Regions from separate parts of the Carboxydocella thermautotrophica DSM 16521 genome, predicted to be linked through region 3. Evidence: riboswitches for the same ligand, from Rfam matches in the RefSeq annotation. Region 3 holds a riboswitch; each other region holds the start of a gene.

What was found. A riboswitch is a leader RNA that binds a small molecule or an ion and turns the genes downstream of it on or off. The one in region 3 is predicted to bind cyclic di-GMP.
Region 1: another riboswitch for cyclic di-GMP. It lies ahead of B5D20_RS13150 (hypothetical protein); the one in region 3 lies ahead of B5D20_RS00270 (transglutaminase-like domain-containing protein).
Region 2: another riboswitch for cyclic di-GMP. It lies ahead of B5D20_RS08720 (hypothetical protein); the one in region 3 lies ahead of B5D20_RS00270 (transglutaminase-like domain-containing protein).
Region 4: another riboswitch for cyclic di-GMP. It lies ahead of B5D20_RS10020 (Flp family type IVb pilin); the one in region 3 lies ahead of B5D20_RS00270 (transglutaminase-like domain-containing protein).

The regions. Positions count from the first base shown of each region.
Region 1 is NZ_FUXM01000061.1:1,324-4,933, forward strand. It holds gene B5D20_RS13140 (trans-sulfuration enzyme family protein) at 1-893, shown strand, start outside; gene B5D20_RS13145 (trans-sulfuration enzyme family protein) at 897-2,042, shown strand; gene B5D20_RS13150 (hypothetical protein) at 2,112-2,321, opposite strand; cyclic di-GMP riboswitch class I at 2,408-2,498, opposite strand; gene scfA (six-cysteine ranthipeptide SCIFF) at 2,655-2,795, shown strand; gene scfB (thioether cross-link-forming SCIFF peptide maturase) at 2,870-3,610, shown strand, end outside.
Region 2 is NZ_FUXM01000022.1:11,964-15,573, reverse strand. It holds gene B5D20_RS08730 (ABC transporter permease) at 1-318, shown strand, start outside; gene nikC (nickel transporter permease) at 330-1,187, shown strand; gene B5D20_RS08720 (hypothetical protein) at 1,249-1,920, opposite strand; cyclic di-GMP riboswitch class I at 1,989-2,076, opposite strand; gene B5D20_RS08715 (peroxiredoxin) at 2,208-2,678, shown strand; gene B5D20_RS08710 (inorganic phosphate transporter) at 2,667-3,610, opposite strand, start outside.
Region 3 is NZ_FUXM01000001.1:44,706-48,315, forward strand. It holds gene B5D20_RS00260 (hypothetical protein) at 1-115, shown strand, start outside; gene B5D20_RS00265 (S8 family peptidase) at 125-1,186, opposite strand; cyclic di-GMP riboswitch class I at 1,320-1,409, shown strand; gene B5D20_RS00270 (transglutaminase-like domain-containing protein) at 1,538-2,416, shown strand; gene B5D20_RS00275 (S-layer homology domain-containing protein) at 2,464-3,610, opposite strand, start outside.
Region 4 is NZ_FUXM01000029.1:18,133-21,742, reverse strand. It holds gene B5D20_RS10035 (sensor histidine kinase) at 1-685, shown strand, start outside; gene B5D20_RS10030 (response regulator) at 698-1,345, shown strand; gene B5D20_RS10025 (glycosyltransferase family 2 protein) at 1,395-1,844, shown strand; gene B5D20_RS13695 (Flp family type IVb pilin) at 1,922-2,083, shown strand; cyclic di-GMP riboswitch class I at 2,167-2,253, shown strand; gene B5D20_RS10020 (Flp family type IVb pilin) at 2,373-2,534, shown strand; gene B5D20_RS10015 (A24 family peptidase) at 2,611-3,114, shown strand; gene B5D20_RS10010 (TadE/TadG family type IV pilus assembly protein) at 3,126-3,515, shown strand; gene B5D20_RS10005 (pilus assembly protein TadG-related protein) at 3,528-3,610, shown strand, end outside.

The DNA of each region.
Region 1 (3,610 bases), on a different contig from region 3:
AGCCAGGAGATAGAATCCTGGTTTGTGATGATTTATATGGCGGTACCTATCGTCTGTTTGAACAGATCCTGCGTCCTCTCGGACTGGCTTTTACCTATCTGGATTTCAGTAATACCAGCGAGGAGGACTGGGAAAACTATGCAGGTCAGGATGTAAAGGCGGTATTTATTGAAACCCCTACTAATCCGTTGATGAAAATCTATCCATTATCCCGCCTGGCCCAATTCTGCCAGCGGCATCAATTATTATTGCTAGTAGATAATACTTTTATGACTCCCCTGCGCCAGCGTCCCCTATTGCTGGGAGCGGATATCGTTATTCATAGTGCCAGCAAATATCTGGGTGGGCACAATGATTTGATTGCAGGCCTGGTCGCAGTCAAGGACCCTGAGCTGGCGGAACGGGTGTATTTTTATCAGAATGCCTGCGGAGCTATACTGGGACCACAGGATAGCTGGTTGTTGCTGCGCGGCCTGAAGACTCTGGCGGTACGGCTGGAACGGCAGGAGCAAAATGCAGCCGGAATAGCTTCTTATTTAAATAAACACCCGAGGGTAAGAAAAGTCTGGTATCCTGGCCTGTCAGAGTATCCGGGAAGAGAGTGGCATTTTGCTCAGGCCAGCGGGCCAGGAGCTATGGTGTCTTTTGAAGTGGAATCAAAGGAGCTGGCATTAGAGGTCTTAAGCAAAATCAGACTTATTTCGTTTGCGGAAAGCTTAGGCGGAGTAGAATCGCTGTTGACTTATCCTGAAACCCAGACCCATGCGGATATCCCGGAAACGGAGAGAAGGAATAGGGGTATTACTGATTGTTTGTTGCGCTTGTCAGTTGGCCTGGAGCATCTGGAAGATTTGCTGGCAGATCTGGAACAAGCTCTAGGCGGGGAGGTATAGAAAATGGAACGCGATTTAAAGGAAAAAAGTCTTTACGTTCATGCGGGTCCGCGGGGTGATAAATATACAGGTGCCGTAAATGTCCCTGTTTATCTCACCAGTACCTTTGACCAGGAGGAATTGCCTGCTCGCAAACCCTATGAATACAGCCGGGGCCAGAACCCTACCCGGGAAGCTCTGGAACAGGCTATTGCCAGACTGGAAGGGGGTAAATACGGTTTTGCTTTCAGCTCCGGGATGGCGGCTATCTCTACAGCTCTCTGTTTATTCGCGACCGGGGAGCATGTACTGGTGACGGAAGATTGTTATGGTGGTACTTACAGGATTTTGACCAAATTCTTTGCCCGCTATGGGGTGGAATTTGATTTTGTGGATACTACCGATCTGGAACAGGTAAAAAAGGCGATAAAACCCAATACCAGAGGGATTTTTGTGGAATCGCCCAGCAATCCCCTGATGCGGATTACCGACCTGGCGGCTTTGAGCCAGCTGGCCCGGGAAAAGGGGCTGATTACCCTGATTGATAATACCTTTGCTACCCCTTATTTGCAAAAACCCCTGGCGTTAGGCATTGATGTGGTGATCCACAGTGCGACCAAATACATCGGGGGACATAGTGACCTGCTGGCGGGTCTGATTGTGGTCAATGATGAACAGCTGGCCCGGCAAATCAAGCTGGTTCAGATGGCCTTTGGGGCAGTTCTCAGTCCTTTTGACTCCTACCTGACCTTGCGGGGGCTAAAAACCCTGGCTATTCGCATGGAACAGCAGCAAAGCAACGCCCGGGAACTGGCCCTCTGGCTGCGGGATAGAAAAAAGGTGAAAAGGGTGTATTATCCCGGCTTCAGCGACCATCCCGGTGCGGAAATTCACCAGCGCCAGGCCCGGGGACCAGGAGCAGTGATCACCATTGACCTGGGCAGTGAAGAAGAAGCCATTGCCTTTATTAATTCTACCAGCATTCCGGTCATCGGGCCTAGTTTGGGCGGAGTAGAAACCATTATCACCCATCCTTTTTCCATGTCCCATGCCGGTATTCCGGCGGAAATCAAGAACCGGCTGGGAATTACGCCGGGACTGGTGCGAATTTCGGTAGGGATAGAAGAAGTTGAGGATTTGAAACAGAATTTTTCAGCTCTGGACCGATAATTGCAATTATTTTTAGTCACGTGTCTGCCAGAAAAAACTCCCCTGAACTTTCTGTTCAGGGGAGCCTTGTTAGCTCTCAAATAACACATTGGCATTATAACCGGAACCGCCCGTTTGCCGCATCAGGTCTTTGAAAGTCTTGGGCTGAACGGTACGGATGGGAATTTGTTTGCCGCAGACCGAGCAAATAATGCGCCGTTTCCCCGAAATCGGCTCTCTCTTGGTGATGAGTGTGTCCATTGAGACATGAAGAAATCCACATTTGCATTCCAGTTCCATATATTACACCCCCAAATGAAAAAGCCTTTCCAGGAAGCCTCCAATGGAAAGGCGGAGCAGTCTGTGGCTCTCTATCTCTTTCCAGCTTCGGCAACCTGGCAATCATAGCCTCCGGAGCGAGGCCTTAGACCCATGGCTTTGCGCCCCCACCTTTCGATGGGTTTGCCTTTATCGACTGTGTGTAGTATTTCACTTATTAATTTAGCACTAATTGTAACAAGTGTCAACTCTTAATTGGTGAAAAATGACGAAAAAACTCAAATGGCTTGCCAAGGCAGGGTTTAACTGTTAAAATTATTTAGGGAAAATCAATAATGTGAGGAGGATATTCTAATGGCTAAGCATATTAAAACTCTGGCTGTAAAAAATCTGCAAAATACCGTTAAAACCGGGGGTTGTGGCGAATGCCAGACCAGCTGTCAATCAGCTTGCAAAACTTCCTGCACAGTTGGTAACCAGGTTTGTGTAAGATAAAGAAAGGGCCTGACCTCACCTGCGGGGTCGGGTTTTTTACTGTCTAATGCTGTTTAATGAGGTGGTAGACATTGTTGCATAAATTTACCCTCTTTGGCAGTAGGATTGTCTATGATGTGGCTTCCGGCTCCGTCCATGTAGTGGACGAGCTGACCTGGCGGATTCTGGACTACTGGCCGGCTGCAAGTCGGGAGGAGATTGGAGCCAAATTAGGGCAGGAATATAGCCGGGAAGAAATCGAGGAAGCGGTCCGGGAGCTGGAGGAATTAAAAAAGGAGGGTCTATTGCTGGCAGAGGACCAGGCTCCGGCTGCTTTGCATTTGCGCCAGCAATCGGTAGTAAAGGCCCTTTGTCTCCATGTGGCCCATGACTGCAATTTGCGCTGCCGTTATTGTTTTGCCGGCACCGGGCCTTTTGGCGGGGACCGTACTCTGATGAAGGAGGAAACAGGGCGTCAGGCCATTGACTTCTTGCTTAAAGCCAGCGGAAAGCGGCAGCAGGTGGAAATTGACTTCTTTGGCGGGGAGCCGCTGCTGAATTTTCCGGTAGTCAAAAACCTGGTGGCATACGGCAAAGAGGCGGCCGCGGCAGCCGGGAAGAAAATCAAATTTACTTTGACTACCAATGCCCTGCTGCTAACTGAAGAAATTGAACGGTGGTTGAATGAAGAGGAAATGGCAGTGGTTCTAAGCCTGGATGGGCGTCCGGAGGTCCATGATCGCATGCGCCCCCGGCTGGATGGCAGTGGTTCTTACCAGCGTACTGTTGACCATATCCTGCGTTTTGTTAACAGCCGTAACCAGGAAAATTATTAT
Region 2 (3,610 bases), on a different contig from region 3:
CAGGATTATATTCGCACCGCCCGGGCCAAAGGGTTGGCGGAGTGGCTGATTGTGCTCAAGCACGCCCTGCGCAATGCCTTCCTGCCGGTTTTAACGGTAATCGGCTTGCAGTTTGGTTCCTTGCTGGGTGGAGCTGTAATGACGGAAACCATCTTCTCCTGGCCGGGAATTGGCCGCTATATCTATGCTGCCATAATGGCCAGGGATTTTCCGGTGGTGCAGAGCAGTATTGTTTTTATAGCCATGCTGTTTGTGTTAATCAATCTTCTGGTCGACCTGCTTTATACCTATATTGATCCCCGCATTCGTTACAGTTAAGGAGGAGCGCCATGAGCCAGAACAAAGGAGGACTATGGGCTGACGCCTGGCGTCGGCTAAAGCGGAATAAAGTTGCCCTGCTGGGTGCGCTGATTGTGGCTATCTTGCTGTTTACTGCTCTGGCTGCCCCGCTCATCGCTCCTTATGACCCCGTTCATGATGGGAGTTTGAAGGAGCGCTTGCAACCACCCAGCAGCAAGCACTGGCTGGGAACGGACAAGCTGGGCCGGGATATTTTTAGCAGGATTGTTTATGGTGCCCGCATCTCTGTTGAAGTGGGGGTTATTTCTGTAGGCATTGCTTTGATAGTAGGCACCCTGATGGGGGCTCTGGGCGGCTATTATGGCGGCTGGCTGGATTCCATCCTGATGCGTATTGTTGATATAATGCTGGCATTTCCCAGTGTCCTGCTGGCAATCGCTATCATGGCAGTGCTGGGGCCCAGTCTGGAAAATGCCATGGTGGCCATCGGACTGGTGAATGTGCCAACCTTTGCCCGGGTGGTACGGTCTACTGTTCTGGCGGTGAAAGCCACTGAATATATCGAGGCGGCCAAAGCTATCGGGGCCAGGGATGCTCGCATTATTTTCCGCCATATTTTGCCCAACTGCATTGCGCCCATTATTGTAACAGCTACCCTGGGCATCGGTACAGCTATTCTCGATGCCGCCGGCCTCAGCTTTCTGGGCCTGGGGGCTCAGCCACCTACACCGGAATGGGGGGCGATGCTGGCCGATACCCGGGATCTCTTGCTTAAAGCGCCCTGGGTGGCCATATTCCCCGGGATTGCCATTATGCTGAATGTACTGGGCTTTAATCTGCTGGGAGACGGTTTGCGGGACGCCCTGGATCCCAGGTTGAAACAGTAAAACGCATTGCCCGGTGGAGGTTAAATAACAAAGCCGCAGGCTTTGCCTGCGGCTTGGATTTTTACTGGGTAATGGAGGCATTAACAGTTGTAGTAGCCTGAGCAGTTTGATTCAAAGCTGAGGTAGCGGCAGCCAGTTCAGCTTCCAACTTTTTGATTTTAGCTTGTAATTCAGCGATTTTACGTTTGGCTTTTTCCGCTTTGGCTTTGGCTTTCAGTTCCTGTTTCAGTTTCTTTTCCTGGGCTTTTAATTGAGCCAGTTCCCGCTTGTCTTTTTTCTGTTCTTTCTTAATTTCATTTTCCCGTTTGACAATTTCCTTTTTCAGCATCCTGGCCAGCTCATTGATCCGGTGAATGCGTTTCACATAGGTCTTACTGTCTTTAGTTTTCTTGAAATCAGCCACTGCATCTTTTTTCAGACTATTGATAGCCTGGGCCAGAACCCGGATATCTTTTTTGCTGGTGATCAGCTTGTTCAGCTCAGCCTTGAGTGCTGTATCGGTCGGATTGTCCAGCAGCTTAACCAGCACCGCTTTTACCTGCAGAACCTGCTGCTCAAAAGGATTGACCTGGGTAGTAGTAGTGGTATTGCCATAGGTGTCGGAAGTAACAGTGGTCTGGGTTGTAGCATCAGTGGTAGTAGTGGTTTCCCCTTCAGCAAAAACAGCGGAAACAGGACCAAGAGCCAGGATTGCGGCAACAAAAGTGGCCAGGAATTTGTGTTTGATAGTCATAAGACATACCTCCTTTTAATGCTCAAAATTTTACCTCCTGCCAGAGCAGGAGGTAAATCGCCTCGCACTCGGGCAGCTGGCTGGCCTGGCAACGGAGTTGCGGTAGCCCCTTTAGCTTTGCGTCACCACCTTTCGATGGTTTTGCCTTTTTCCTTTTCGCTATATTATACGAACAGGCAATCATTTTTGGGGGGGACCTAAGAAGTTTTTCTAAAAAATTTTTTTCGACAACAAAACAGGAAATCCTGCTCCAATGGGGAAAATAAGTAGCAGAGGAGGTTGAGAATATGGTAGAGATCGGCTTCAAGGCCCCTGATTTTACCCTGCCCGCTACCGGGGGACAGGAAATCACTTTATCCCAATTAGCTGGCAAAAAGGTTGTTCTTTATTTTTATCCTAAAGACAATACTCCTGGTTGAACCAATGAAGCGGTCGATTTTAATGACCGAATGGAGCAGTTTGCTGCCATCAATACCGTTATTCTCGGAGTAAGCCGGGATTCCATAGCCAGTCATGAGAAATTTGCGGCCAAACTGGGTCTGAAGTTTCCTCTGCTCAGTGATAGTAACGGGGAAGTATGTCAGTTGTATGAGGTATTAAAAGAAAAGAATATGTATGGCAAGAAAAGCATGGGGATTGAAAGATCCACTTTCCTGATCGATGCCGATGGTGTTATCCGACAGATCTGGCGCAAAGTCAAGGTAGCCGGCCATGCCGAAGCTGTCCTGGCCGCAGCCAGGGAGCTATCAGAGCAATAATTCCAGGGCTAGATAGACCCCGGCTCCGATCAGGCTGGTAGCTGGCAAAGTGAGAAACCAGGCGGTAATAATCTGTCGGGCCACCCCCCATTTTACCCCGCGAAAGTTTTTGGCTGTGCCCACTCCCATGAGTGCGGAAGCGACTACATGAGTAGTGCTGACGGGTAGGCCAAAGCGGGATGCCAGCAATATTACCAGGGAAGAGCTAATATCCGAGGCAAAACCATTTATGGGTTCAATTTTAAAAATCCGCCCGCCCATGGTGCGGATTATTTTTTTCCCCCCTGTAGCGGTACCCAGGGCCAGGGCACTGGCGCAGGCAACTACTACCCAGAAGGGAACATGAAAAGTATCAATCATACCGGCGCTGACGAGAGCCATAGTGATCAGGCCCATGGACTTCTGGGCATCATTGGAGCCATGGGAATAGGCAGTAAGCGCTGCTGAAAGGATCTGTAAGCGACGAAAAACATTATTGGTCTGATGGGGATGAGAAAAGCGGAAGAGCCAGAAAAAACCCACCATTACCAGATAGCCCACCACCAGACCCAGAATAGGGGATAAGATCAGGGACAGGATGATTTTACTCAGGCCTGTCCACTTGATGAGCGCAAAACCGTGCTGGGCAGCGGCAGCTCCTACCAGGCCGCCGATGAGGGCATGGGAAGAACTGCTGGGAATGCCATAGTACCAGGTAAACAGGTTCCAGAAAATAGCAGCTGAGAGGGCGCCGATTAAAACCGTCTGGGTTATGGCTGCTGGGTCCACAATTCCTTTTCCGATGGTAGCTGCCACAGCGGTATGGGTTACCGCTCCTAGAAAATCAAAAGCGGCAGCCAGGAGAATTGCCTGCCGGGGGCTGAGGGCCCGGGTGGCAATGGAAGTGGCAACAGCATTGGCGGTATCATGGAAGCCATTTAAGTAGTCAAACA
Region 3 (3,610 bases):
AAAACCCCTGACCACTTTACCACCCCAGCAGCAAATCCAGGCCCTCAGCAAACCCCTGGCCCTGCTGGTCAGTGACACCCTGGCCGGTCTGCAAAGATTGCTGGCCGCAAACTGAAAACCCCGCTTAGCGGGGTTTTCTTTTGCCCAGAACCTGGATACCAGTGGGCAGCCCATAGCCATACCAGCTGTCCCATCCTTTACTGCCCAGATCAATTGCACCAGCTGTCAGCCGTTGCCTGATCTCTTTCGCTTTCAGCCTGGGATAGGCGGATTTCAATAAGGCTGCCAGCCCGGTGATATGGGGACTGGCCATCGATGTTCCGCTCATCACCTTATAATCTCCCCCCGGTATAGTACTGAGAATCTCCACCCCCGGCGCTACCAGATCCAGGGCCGGGCCAGTGCTGGAAAAGGGAGCCCGTTGCCACTGACGGTCAATCGCTCCTACGGCCATCACTTCCGGATACCTGGCCGGATAGAGAACGGTATCCCCTTTTCCTTCTTCGTTCCCAGCATTGCCCGCCGCAGCCATTAGCAGGATTCCCGCTCTGGCTGCTCTTTTCACCGCATACCGCAAAAGGGGATTGTTCTGTTTTCCTCCCAGGCTCAGGTTGACTATATCCAGCCGGTTTTTGATCGCCCACTCCAGACCAGCCGCTATATCACTGTACCAGCCGCTCCCCGCACTGTTCAGGGCCTTGATGGCAAACAACTCGACCCCCGGGGCAATCCCGACTACCCCTTGGCTATTGTCCTGAGCCGCTATTATTCCGGCCACATGGGTGCCATGACCATTATCATCCTGGAAGCTGTCCCCTGTCAGCGCAATCCCCCCGGCCACCTTCAAATCAGGATGCTGTAAATCAATTCCTGTATCCAGCACCCCTACCCTTACTCCTGAACCATTGACCCCCAGCTGGCTCGCCACCTGCGGGCCTGCCAGCACCGCCACCCCCCAGGGTATTTGCTGTTCCTGGGTGGTGGCCTGTTCATCTTCAAAAACTTCCATTACCCCGCGCAGGTTCCGTATCTGCTCAACTTCAGTCTGGTTCAGTTCAATTACCAGATAAGGCATAGTTTCAAAACTGCGGACTATCTTGCCGGAAAGAGAGCGCAGTAAGCCTTCACGCCGCCGTCGCCAGTAACGTTCTTCCAGTTTGAGAATATAACGCTTCTTGCCTTCCATCCGGTTTGCCTCCTCTGTCTTTTTGTTGCATTATATTCCGCTGTCGTTAAATTGGCGATTTTTCTATTAAATTAGAACTTCTTGCTAGAGGCAGGATTTTTCCATTTAACCCCGAATATATTGGGTAAGAACAGAAGACAACGGGCAAACCAGGCGAAAGCCTGGGGCGCAAAGCCATGGGTCTAAGGTTCCCGTTGGGAACTATGATTGCCAGGCTGCTCATATGGCAAAGGGTAATGGCATCTATAGCCATTTTGAGCAGCCTGCTTTCCAGTGGAAAGCAGGCTGTTTCTTTCCCACCCTTTACTGTACGCGCCCCCGGCTTTCCCTTCCCGCTGGGGGCGATATTTTATGAGGAAGCGAAGCGTGAGTCTGATTCTCCTGTTTCTGCTCTGGCTAATAGCCGCAGTGCCGGCCTGGGCAGCTGCCCAGCCTGGTGTCAGGTGGCTGGATCCCTTAACTTCCGAATTGGTGAAGGTAAAAATCAATCCCGCCCAGCCGGGACAATTGCTGATTCAGGGTCAGAACTTGCCTGCCGGACAGGTACTGGTGGAAATCCGTCGCGGCGATGACCGCGCCGCCTATTACTTCCCGGTTCGTAACGGTGCTATCAATGGTTCCTTCTGGTTGCGCTTTGGCAGCGGCCAGTATTACCTGACCGTTTATCTCCCGGCCGGTGCTAATTTCCTCTACCAGATCGAGGCTGAAGCACGTCTGGAAGCTATCGACTTGCCGGACCGACGTTATCTCCTGCCTGGCAGTGGCGTGGAAAGCGACCATCCCGTTGTGCGTAAACTGGCTCAGGATCTGGCTGGCAAAAACGCTGGCGCCAGACAAAAAGCCTATAATATCTACCGCTGGGTCACCAGAAACATCGCCTATGATGCTGCTCGCCTCAGCAGCCAGCAACTTTACGGTCCCGGTTCCGGTGCCCTGGCCACTCTGGCCAGCCGCAAGGGCCTCTGTCTGGACTACGCCAACCTGACGGTAGCTCTCCTGCGCGCTGCCAGCCTGCCTGCCCGAGTCGTGGTTGGACAAGCCTATGACCGCATCTGGTACGAACACGCCTGGGCCGAAGTCCTGCTGGACGGCAAATGGCAACCCCTGGACCCTACCTGGGATGCCGGTTACCTGGCGGGCAACCGATTTATCCCTCGTGCCCAAACCCTCTACTTCTCCATGTCCTACAGCCAGTTCTACCGCTACCACCGGGCGGAAGAATACCGATAAACTGCAAAAGCGGTACCTCGCCTTACGGCCTGGTACCGCTTTTTCCCTTATGACATCAATCTGGCCAGCAATGCTGCCAGTTCAGCTCTTGTCGTCACTCCTGCCGGAGCCAGTTTATCTTTTTTCCGTCCTTTCAGGATGCCGGCTTCCACCAGTTTGTTCACTGCTCCCTGCGCCCAGGTGGCTACCTGCTGCCGGTCGCTGTAGCTCTCCAGCTTACCGCCATTTCCGCCCTTGATTTTGCTCCCATAAGCCCGTTCCAGGATCACTGCCAGCTCCTGCCGGGTTAACTTATCCCCTGGCCGAAACTTGCCCTGATACCCCTGCATCAGTCCGGCTTTAGCTGCTGCTGCCACATAGGACGCATACCAGGCTGAGCTTTGTACATCGCTAAAGGTGGCAGCGGTATTATCCTCAACTTCTACTCCTGTAGCCTCCACCAGCATTTTAGCCGCTTCTGCCCGGGTAACCGGCCGCTCTGGCCGGAAGTATCCCTGCTCATCTCCATCGATTACGGCCAACCCGGCGATTTTTTCGATCTCCCCTCTGGCCCAGTGTTTAGCAGTATCGGAGAAACTGTTTTTCACAGCTACTACTCCATATAAACCGCCCCTTTTAACAACTGCTGTGATCGTCCCCCTGGTAGTATCAGCGCTCTGTTGCCGCACTTTCAGTTTTTGCCCATTGCCTTTAAATTCGAAAACATAAACATTTTTCCAATTCTTGACTTTATTCTGATCTAGCTTCAAACTAATTTTGAATGCTTGTGGCGGCTTGAAGGACAGAACCAGATCATAAACCGGACTTAACAATTCTCCCCTAACGATAAAAGGAGGCTCTTCATAGGTCTTAACATACAGCAAGGCATTGGCCGGCAAGCTGGCATTGCCGAAATCCACTGCCAGGCGCCCCTGGTCTGCACTTACTGCTGCCCCGTTAGTCGGCAGGGAAAACTCCTCCACCCGGGAAGGAGCCAGCGGCCTGCCCGGCCGGATACTTACCGGCGCTTTAAACAGTGCCTCAGCTACTGCCTGGTGCCCGGCATCGGAGAGATGAGCATTATTATAGTCCTGATAAATGGGATCCTTTCCTTTGCCAAGATATTTGGCCACCCCCAGCTCCTGCAGGGACTTGAACACATCCACAATCACCACAGGAGGCATATAGGGGTCACTGTTGACCTGTTTCACGGCA
Region 4 (3,610 bases), on a different contig from region 3:
CAACAATCAGTTAGAAGGGCTGGCACAAAAACAAAACCTGAGTATCCGGGTGATCAAGGCCCAGGAGGAAGAAAGAAAACGGGTGGCCCGGGAAATCCATGACGGACCGGCTCAGGCCATTGCCAATATTGTTTTGCGCATGGAATTTTGTGAGAAATTGCTCGAACTGAAGCCAGACAAAGTTAAAGGGGAACTGCAGAGTCTGAAAGAGCTGGTACGCAATACCCTGCAGGATATTCGTAAAATCATTTTTGACCTCAGGCCCATGGCTTTAGATGACCTGGGTCTGGTTCCGGCTTTGCGTCGCTATCTGGAGGATTATAAGAGCAAATATAATTTAAACACGGAATTTATCTTCTTTGGTTATGAAAGGCGCCTGGATAATGCGGTGGAAGTAGGACTGTTTCGCGTGGTCCAGGAAGCCCTCAATAATGTTTGGAAACATGCCCGGGCCAGCAAAGTTATAGTGCGGCTGGAAATGGGCCGGGATAGTGTTAACATCCTGATCAAGGATGATGGCCAGGGGTTTGATGTGGAACAAGCCCTGGCCAACAAGCAACGGGAGAGCCTGGGTTTGACCAGTATGCGGGAAAGGGTGGAACTGTTAGGAGGCACTTTCATCCTGCGCAGTCGACCAGGGCAGGGGACGGAGATTCTGCTGAAAGTACCGCTCAACGAAGGATAGGGAGGTTTAGCTATGGGGATAGTGAGGATTTTGCTGGTAGATGACCATCCTCTGATCCGGGAAGGCTTACGCAAGGTACTGGCTCTAGAGCCCAACCTGGAGGTGGTGGGGGAAGCGGGAGATGGGGCGGAGGCAGTGGCGAAGGCCCGGGAATGTCTTCCCGATCTTGTTTTGATGGATATCAACATGCCCCGTACTGATGGTATTCAGGCTATCCGCCAGCTGAAACAGCTGATGCCCCGGGTGAAGATCATCGCTCTAACAGTAGCGGTGGATGAACGGGCACCGGAGGTGATTAAGGCCGGGGTAGCAGGCTACCTGCTCAAGGACATCAGTGCTGATAACTTGCTGGCGGCAGTGGCCACAGTAACCGGGGGTGGAACCGTGATTGCCCCGGAGGTAATGGAAAAAATCAGCCACATGATGACCCGTCTGCAGGAACAACAGCTTTTGCAACAGCTTACCCGACGGGAAAGGGATATTCTGGGCATGGTGGCTCAGGGTTTGACCAACCGGGAAATCGGGGAAAGGTTGTTCATCAGTGAGAAGACTGTAAAAAATCATCTGACCCATCTTTTTAAAAAAATCGGGGTGGAAGACCGGACCCAGGCGGCGCTGTTTGCTGTGCGCATGGGACTGACCGAGGAACCCAATTCCTGAAGGCAGCATATCATGGCATAGACAAAAATCCCGGAGTGGGGTGGATTATATGTCATGGTGGCTGCCCTTTTTCTGTTTGCTGGGCTTAGTGGGCTTGCTGCTGTGGGGACTGTTTTACAGCCGCCGTCAACAACGGCAACCACAAATGAATGGGATTTCCGTGGTGCTATTGACCAGGAATAATGCGGCTAATCTGGAAGGGGTGGTACGCTGGCTGCTGCAATACGAGTATCGTTATCACTGGTTGCTGCAGATTATCATCATTGACCAGGGGTCCTGGGATCAGACTCTGGCCATTGCCGATAAACTGGCGCGGGAACATTTTAATCTGCTGGTAGTAGAGCAAAAGTGGTTTCCGCTCATATCGCCTCGCCGTCTGGCCTATCTGGCAGCCCGCTACCAGCGGGTGGTTTTTCTGGATTTGCGGCAGCGGCAACAGGGGAAACGGGAATTGCAGACATTGTTGCGAATTTTTAATGAGCAGGCTTTTGGGACTTAAGATCCATAGACTAATACCCCTTCATTTATGTATACTAAAAGTAGGAGCCTGAAAGGCGAAGCGGAGGAGGGAGCGGTATGGGAAAAGTTCAACGGTTTTGGCGGGAGGAGAAGGGGCAGGCTTTAAGTGAGTACACGCTGATTATCTCTCTGGTTGCAGCAGCTCTAGTATTATCTTTAATATTGTTTAAAGATAAAATTAAACCTTTGTACGAAAAAAACCATTTGTCTGGGACCTAAGTCCTAGAAAAATTAAAGCTGCGGTCCCATAGACATTTGTCCTAATTGGGTATATACTAAAATCAGAACAAGGCAATAAGACACAACGATAAAGGCAAACCCGGTGAAAGCCGGGGGCGCAAAGCCATGGGTCTAAGGCGTATAAGCGCTATGACTGCCAGGCTGCCGAATTGTGGAAGGTCGGTTTGTGACCCCCTTTCGCCGGGCAGCCGGTAGAAGGGGGTTTTTAGGTGTTGTGTCTTATGCATAAGGGTGAAAAAGAGCGAAGTTTAGCAAGGAGGGATTTGGTATGAACATCATCAAAAGATTGTGGAAAGAGGAGTCTGGTCAGGCAATGACCGAGTATGGTCTGATTATTGCTTTGGTGGCGGCGGCTCTGGTTGTAACGGTAATAGCTTTCAAGGATAAGATTAAGGCGGTATTTGAAGGACTAAGCTTTAGTGCTAGCTAAAAAAACCCCAAGGCCCTACGCGGTAGGCCGAGTGCCTCGGTGTAGGGCCCTATTTTTCCCGGGCGGAGGGATGAGTTTGTTCTGGGTTATCATCACACTTGCCATTTATTATGACTGGCGCTATCGGCGCATTCCCAACTGGCTGGTACTGTATACCCTGCCTCTGATCTGGGGCTGGCACTATTACCAGGGCGGTTGGCCGGAATTGAAAGGCTCTTTGCTGGGCTGGCTGGTTGGTCTGGGTCTACTAATCCTGCCCTTTCTGGTAGGTGGAATGGGTGCAGGAGATGTGAAATTCCTGGCGGCCATCGGTGCCTGGGCAGGGGGAAAAGTGGCGTTATATACTTTTCTGGCAGGGGCCATTCTAGGGGGACTTTGGCTGTGTGGCCGACTCCTCTGGCAACAGGGCTGGGCCGGGTTTAAACAAACCTGGTCTAAAGCAGGTGCCAGGCTGTTTGTTGGTCTCTTTACCGGCCAGTGGTGGAAGGAAGAAACCAGCCAGACAGATCCGACGGCTATCCCCTATGCCATTCCTCTCAGCCTGGGCTATTTACTGGTGACACTCTGGTTAGGTAGGTGAGGAAAATGGGGATGGGAAGAAAAAGAGGGGAAAGGGGACAGGCACTGGTGGAAATGGCCCTTGTTCTGCCTCTTTTATTAATGTTGCTCTTTGGCATTATTGAATTCGGTCGCATTTTCCATGCCTATCTGACGGTGAACAATGGGGCCCGGGAGGGGGCGCGTCTGGCAGTGGTGGGGGCCCAGGATACAGCTATTATCGCCAGGATTAAAGATACAGCTGTGGGCCTGGATAGCAGTAAACTGCAAATCACCATCGCTCCTGCCTATAGCAATCGCCTGCGGGGGCAACCGGTAACGGTGCAGGTTTCCTACCCGGTACAAATCTTTGCCCCCATTATCGGTGAAATTATCGGTAACCCCTATACAGTAAGTGGCAGTGTGCAGATGCGGATGGAATAGGGGGGAGGAAAGATGAAGAGCAAAGAGAGCGGAGAAAGAGGGACGGCAATCGTGCTGGTGGCCCTGGCTCTGACGGGGCTGCTGGGGATGGTGGC